One region of the Pseudomonas sp. GW822-FHT03F08 genome, then DNA from elsewhere that is predicted to be linked to it. Evidence: predicted binding sites of a transcription regulator. Region 1 holds the regulator's gene; each other region holds the start of a gene.
The links. Region 1 encodes sigma-54, which starts transcription at its own class of promoters, with help from an activator protein. Its sites were predicted from a motif close to ANTGGCATNNANNTTGCTNT; they were not measured.

Region 1 (2,264 bases):
GATGGCGCATAGCGCCGGCGAATAAGGTGTTAAGCCCCTGCCATGAAACCATCGCTAGTCTTGAGAATGGGCCAGCAGCTGACGATGACACCGCAGCTGCAACAGGCCATCCGCCTGCTCCAATTGTCGACCCTGGATCTGCAACAGGAAATCCAGGAGGCTCTGGAATCCAATCCGATGCTCGAACGCCAGGAAGACGGCGACGACTTCGACAACTCCGATCCCATGGCCGACAACGCCGAACAGAAGCCCAACACCGAGATCCAGGAACCCTCCTATCAGGAGACCGCACCGACGGTCGACAATCTAGAGGATGGCGAATGGAACGAGCGAATCCCCAACGAACTCCCCGTCGACACCGCCTGGGAAGACGTCTACCAGACCAGCGCCAGCAGCCTGCCGAGCAGCGATGACGACGAGTGGGACTTCACCACCCGTACCTCCGCCGGCGAGAGCCTGCAAAGCCACCTGCTGTGGCAGTTGAACCTGGCGCCGATGTCTGACACCGATCGCCTGATCGCCGTCACCCTGATCGACTGCATCAACAATCAGGGCTACCTCGACGAAACCCTCGAAGAAATTCTCGACGCCTTCGATCCGGAGCTCGACATCGAGCTGGACGAGATCGAAGCCGTCCTGCACCGCATCCAGCAATTCGAACCTGCCGGCATTGGCGCACGCAACCTGGGCGAATGCCTGCTGCTGCAATTGCGCCAGCTGTCGGCCAAGACCCCTTGGCTGGCGGAAGCCAAGCGTCTGGTCACCGATTACATCGACCTGCTCGGCAGCCGCGACTACAGCCAGCTGATGCGCCGCATGAAGCTCAAGGAAGATGAATTGCGCCAGGTCATCGAACTGGTGCAGAGCCTCAACCCGCGCCCCGGTTCGCAGATCGAGTCCACCGAAGCCGAGTACGTGGTGCCTGACGTCATCGTACGCAAGGACAACGAGCGCTGGCTGGTCGAACTGAACCAGGAATCGGTGCCGCGCCTGCGGGTCAACGCCCAGTACGCCGGTTTCGTGCGCCGCGCCGACACCAGCGCCGACAACACCTTCATGCGCAATCAGTTGCAGGAAGCCCGCTGGTTCATCAAGAGCCTGCAGAGCCGCAACGAAACCCTGATGAAAGTGGCCACCCAGATCGTCGAGCATCAGCGCGGCTTTCTTGAATACGGCGACGAAGCCATGAAGCCTCTCGTGCTGCATGACATCGCCGAAGCGGTGGGCATGCACGAGTCGACGATTTCCCGGGTGACCACGCAAAAATTCATGCATACCCCCCGGGGCATTTATGAACTGAAATACTTTTTCTCCAGCCACGTCAGCACCTCCGAAGGCGGCGAATGCTCGTCCACGGCGATCCGCGCGATCATCAAGAAACTGGTTGCCGCGGAAAATCAGAAAAAGCCGTTGAGTGACAGCAAGATCGCTGGTTTACTGGAGGCACAAGGCATTCAGGTGGCTCGCCGCACCGTCGCCAAGTACCGCGAATCCCTCGGGATCGCGCCTTCGAGCGAACGCAAGCGGTTGATGTAAGCCACGTTACAGCGTTCCAGTGGCAGGCTCTTCGGCCTGCCGCTTTATGCACTGGCAACGAAGGAGAAGCTGTATGCAAGTCAACATCAGTGGACACCAACTGGAAGTTACCCAACCTCTCCGTGAGTACGTTGAGCAAAAGCTCAAGAGGCTTGAGGGGCATTTCGACAAGATCACCAACGTGCAAGTCACGATGTGCGTCGAGAAGCTGAAGCAGAAAATCGAAGCCACGCTGCATATTCCCGGTAACGAGGTCGTCGCAAACGCGGAACATACCGATATGTACGCAGCGATCGACGCGCTGACCGACAAGCTTGATAAACAACTCAAAAAGCATAAGGAAAAGACCCAGAGCCTGCTTCAGGGCGCTACCGGTCGATAACCCCCACCCCCATGATCCGACTTGAAAGCATCCTGACCCCCGGCCGTTCCCTCGTGAACGTGCCGGGCGGCAGCAAAAAGAAAGCCCTCGAACAAATTGCCAACCTGATCGCCCGGGAAGTACCGGATCTGGAGATGCAAGATGTCTTCGAGGCACTGATTGCCCGTGAAAAACTCGGCTCGACCGGTTTTGGCAACGGCATCGCCATTCCCCATTGCCGCCTCAAGGGTTGCGAATCCCCCATCAGCGCCTTGATGCACCTTGAAGCACCCATCGATTTCGACGCCATCGATGGTGCACCGGTCGACCTGCTGTTCGTGCTGCTGGTCCCGGAAGCCGCCACCGA
Region 2 (2,264 bases), on a different contig from region 1:
CACATCGACAGCGCTGGCCGCGTCGCGGTACAGCGCCAGTTGCTGCACCTGACGGGCGACGGCGAGGTAGTCCGGGTCGTCGCGCAGCAACCCCCAGCGGCGGAACTGGGTCATGAACCACATGCCGTCCGACAGGTACGGCAGGTTCACCGCGCCATCGCCGTGAAAGCGCAGGGCGTGCGGGTCCTGCCAGCGATTGCCCAGACCGTCGTCGTAATCGCCGAGAAAACGCGGTTCGATGCAGGAAACCGGGGCGTCCAGATACTCGGCGGCGCTGAGCAGCTGCGCGGTGCTGCGGCGGTTTTCCGGGCTCTCTTCGATGAAACGGCTGGCTTCGAGGATCGCCATCACCAGTGCGCGGGCGGTGTTGGGGTATTGCTCGACGAAGGCGCGAGTGCAGCCGAGGACTTTTTCCGGATGGTCGGGCCAGATGGTCTGGCTGGTCGCTATTGTGAAGCCGAGATTCTGCTGCACCGCGCTGGCGGCCCACGGCTCGCCCACGCAGAAACCGTCGATGCGACCGGCCTGCAGGTGCGCGACCATTTGCGGCGGCGGTACGACCACGCTGTCGACATCCTGCAACGGATGGATGCCCTGACTTGCGAGCCAGTAATAAAGCCACATGGCGTGGGTGCCGGTGGGGAAGGTCTGGGCAAAGGTCAGCCTTGCGCGGGTTTGGTGCACGTGGCGGTCCAGCGCCTCAGGACCGGTCACGCCCAGGCTCTGCAAACCGTGGGACAGGTTGAGGCTCTGACCGTTCTGGTTCAGGCCCATCAGCACCGCCATGTCGGTCGGCGCGACGCCACCGATGCCCAAGTGCACCGCGTAGATCAGACCGTACAGGCTGTGGGCGGCATCGAGTTCGCCGCTGACCAGATTGTCGCGCAGGTTGGCCCAGGAACTCTGGCGCTTGAGGTTCAGGGTCAGGCCGTAAGGCTGCGCAAAGCCCTGCGTAGCGGCGACCACCACCGAAGCGCAGTCGCTCAGGGCCATGAAGCCGAGGTTGATCGCGCTTTTTTCCGGGGCATCGCTGCCGTTGACCCAGGCCAGTGGCCCGATGGAGGTTTGAGTCATGAAAAGCCATCCTCAAAAAAAACGTCGTCACGGACTTTGTCGAGGCAAAACCCGGTGACGACGCCATTGTCCTTGCCTGCCTGCCGTCATTGGCCTGCGGGCTGATGCAGGGGAAGGTGCAAGGCATATGCCAGTGCAGGGGATTTGCGTGTGTGCCTCGCGCGGCGGGGTGATGCCCGGCTATAATCGCCGCCTCTTTTCGCCGCCCGAGTCATAGCCGCCCATGTACACCCTGGCCCGTCAGCTGTTGTTCAAACTTTCCCCGGAAACCTCCCACGATCTGTCGCTGGATCTGATCGGCGCGGGCGGGCGTTTGGGCCTCAACGGCTTGCTGTGCAAGGCGCCGGCGTCGCTGCCGGTGAACGTCATGGGCCTGGACTTCCCGAACCCGGTGGGTCTGGCGGCCGGTCTGGACAAGAACGGCGCGGCCATCGACGGCTTCGCGCAGCTGGGTTTCGGTTTTGTCGAAATCGGCACCGTGACTCCGCGCCCACAGCCGGGCAACCCGAAACCACGGATTTTCCGCCTGCCGGAAGCCGAGGCGATCATCAACCGCATGGGTTTCAATAACCTCGGTGTGGATAACCTGCTGACTCGGGTCGCGGCGGCCAAATACAAAGGCGTGCTGGGGATCAACATCGGCAAGAACTTCGACACCCCGGTCGAGCGTGCGGTCGATGACTACCTGATCTGCCTGGACAAGGTCTACGCCCACGCCAGTTACATCACGGTCAACGTCAGTTCGCCGAACACTCCGGGCCTGCGCAGCCTGCAATTCGGCGACTCGCTCAAGCAATTGCTGGCAGACCTGGCCACGCGCCGCGCCGAACTGGCCCTGCGCCACGGCAAACATGTACCGCTGGCGATCAAGATCGCGCCGGACATGACCGACGAAGAAACCGCACAAGTCGCGCAAGCACTGATCGAAACCGGGATGGACGCGGTGATCGCCACCAACACCACCCTCAGCCGCGTGGGCGTCGAAGGCATGGAACACGGTGACGAGGCGGGCGGTCTGTCCGGCGCGCCGGTTCGCGAGAAGAGCACCCACACGGTCAAAGTGCTGGCGTCCGAGCTGGGCGGCAAGCTGCCGATCATCGCGGCGGGCGGTATCACCGAAGGCAAGCATGCGGCCGAGAAGATCGCTGCCGGCGCGAGCCTGGTGCAGATCTACTCCGGCTTCATCTATA
Region 3 (2,264 bases), on a different contig from region 1:
GCGTTACGCCGAGGATTTCGACTTGCCCGAACTGGTGCGCGCCAACAAATCGCGAATCAACGGCATGCGGGTCAAGGTCAAGGGCGATATCTTTCTGGCCGACATCGCTCCCCTGCAATCGGAGCACGACGACAGCGAGGCCATGGCCGGTGCGGTACTGACGCTGCATCGGGCGGATCGGGTCGGCGAGCGCATCTACAACGTGCGCAAGCAGGAGTTGCGTGGTTTCGACAGTATCTTTCAAAGCTCGAAAGTGATGGCGGCGGTGGTGCGTGAAGCCCGGCGCATGGCGCCGCTCGATGCGCCTCTTCTAATTGAAGGCGAAACCGGCACCGGTAAAGAGTTGCTGGCTCGGGCTTGTCACCTGGCGAGTCCGCGCGGCCAGTCGCCATTGATGGCGCTCAACTGCGCGGGGCTGCCGGAGTCGATGGCCGAGACCGAGTTGTTCGGCTACGGCCCCGGTGCCTTCGAAGGGGCGCGGGCTGAAGGCAAGCTCGGGCTGCTGGAGCTGACGGCGGGCGGCACGTTGTTCCTCGATGGTGTCGGTGAAATGAGCCCGCGCTTGCAGGTGAAATTGCTGCGCTTCCTGCAGGACGGTTGCTTCCGTCGTGTGGGCAGTGATGAAGAGGTTTACCTGGATGTGCGCGTGATCTGCGCCACCCAGGTCGACCTGTCCGAGTTGTGCGCCCGTGGCGAGTTTCGCCAGGATTTGTACCATCGCTTAAACGTGCTTTCGTTGCACATCCCGCCACTGCGCGAATGCCTCGACGGTTTGACGCCGCTGGTGGAGCACTTCCTCGATCAGGCCAGTCGGCAGATCGGTTGCCCGTTGCCGAAGCTGGCGCCGGCGGCGATGGATCGGCTCAGTCACTACCACTGGCCGGGCAACGTGCGACAACTGGAGAACGTGCTGTTCCAGGCGGTTTCGCTGTGTGATGGCGGGACGGTCAAGGCTGAGCATATTCGTCTGCCGGACTATGGCGTGCGTCAGCCGCTTGGCGATTTCTCGCTGGAGGGCGGGCTCGACGAGATTGTCGGGCGCTTCGAGAAAGCAGTGCTTGAGCGACTGTATTCCGAACATCCGAGCAGTCGGCAGCTGGGCAAGCGGCTGGGCGTCTCGCACACCACGATTGCCAACAAGCTGCGTGAGTATGAGGTGGGCAAGACCGAGTCTTGATCCCTGCGCGATCACTCCTGCGCAAGGCATGGGGTGATCGCGCCTCACCATTGCCGCCAAGCGGCATGACACCGCCGGTTTTTCGACTTCGATACATTTCCCCAAACCCTGCTGACTCCCTCAAGTCCTTTGTTTATCGGGTCCTCGACCGCCAGAAAAAAGTTGGTCTGCAAATTGCTTGTGGCTCAGCAGTACAGCGGTGGGCGGCAAACGTCCGGCATGCAGAGGAAAGAGTGTGGACAAGTACCTTTATGTGGCAATGACCGGCGCCAGCCAGAACGCACTGGCGCAAAAGGCTCATGCCAACAACCTGGCGAACATCTCCACCAATGGTTTTCAGCGCGACCTGGAGCAGGCGCGTTCGATGCCGGTGTTCGGTGACAGCTTTCCGGCGCGTGCGTTTGCCATGAGCGAACGGCCCGCCACCGACTTCACCGCAGGCTCCCTGGTGGAGACCGGTCGCGACCTCGACGTCGCCGTGACCGGCAACGGTTTCATTGCCGTGCAGAACCCCAACGGCGGCGAAAGCTACGTGCGCACCGGCAGCCTCAATATCGACGCCCTGGGCGTGCTGCGTGCCGGCAACGGCATGCCGGTCATGGGCAATGGCGGGCCGATTGCCGTGCCGCCGCAGCAGCAGGTGGAAGTCGGTGAAGACGGCACCATCAGTATTCGTGCGATGGGCGAAGGCCCGCGCGTTATGGCCGAAGTCGACCGGATCAAACTGGTCAATCCGGACATCAAGAACATGAACAAGGGCCTGGACGGTTCGATCTACACCAAGGACGGCCAGCCTGCGCCGGCCGATGCCAACGTCAAACTGGTGTCGGGTTTCCTGGAGTCGAGCAACGTCAATGCCGTGGAAGAAATGACGTCGGTGCTGGCCCTGGCCAAGCAGTTCGAGTTGCACGTCAAGATGATGAACACCGCCAAAGACGACGACCAGGCCATGGCTCGGGTCTTGCAGATCAGCTAATTATCAGAACGTCGCGCCGTAAAACAGGCGCACGAGGAGAATCGAATGCTTCCGGCTCTATGGGTTGCCAAAACCGGTCTGTCCGCCCAGGACACCAACCTGACCACCATT

Region 2: AC1RME_RS15245 (CmpA/NrtA family ABC transporter substrate-binding protein) is a predicted target of sigma-54. The motif match lies at 1,190-1,209, and genes of this name have one in related genera.
Region 3: AC1RME_RS26880 (flagellar basal body rod protein FlgF) is a predicted target of sigma-54. The motif match lies at 1,339-1,358, and genes of this name have one in related genera.

Annotation. Positions count from the first base shown of each region.
Region 1 is NZ_JBXANC010000012.1:38,350-40,613, reverse strand. It holds gene AC1RME_RS25845 (RNA polymerase factor sigma-54) at 43-1,536, shown strand; gene hpf (ribosome hibernation-promoting factor, HPF/YfiA family) at 1,610-1,918, shown strand; gene ptsN (PTS IIA-like nitrogen regulatory protein PtsN) at 1,930-2,264, shown strand, end outside.
Region 2 is NZ_JBXANC010000005.1:399,017-401,280, reverse strand. It holds gene AC1RME_RS15245 (CmpA/NrtA family ABC transporter substrate-binding protein) at 1-1,074, opposite strand, end outside; gene AC1RME_RS15240 (quinone-dependent dihydroorotate dehydrogenase) at 1,298-2,264, shown strand, end outside.
Region 3 is NZ_JBXANC010000013.1:65,053-67,316, forward strand. It holds gene AC1RME_RS26875 (sigma-54-dependent transcriptional regulator) at 1-1,177, shown strand, start outside; gene AC1RME_RS26880 (flagellar basal body rod protein FlgF) at 1,413-2,153, shown strand; gene flgG (flagellar basal-body rod protein FlgG) at 2,199-2,264, shown strand, end outside.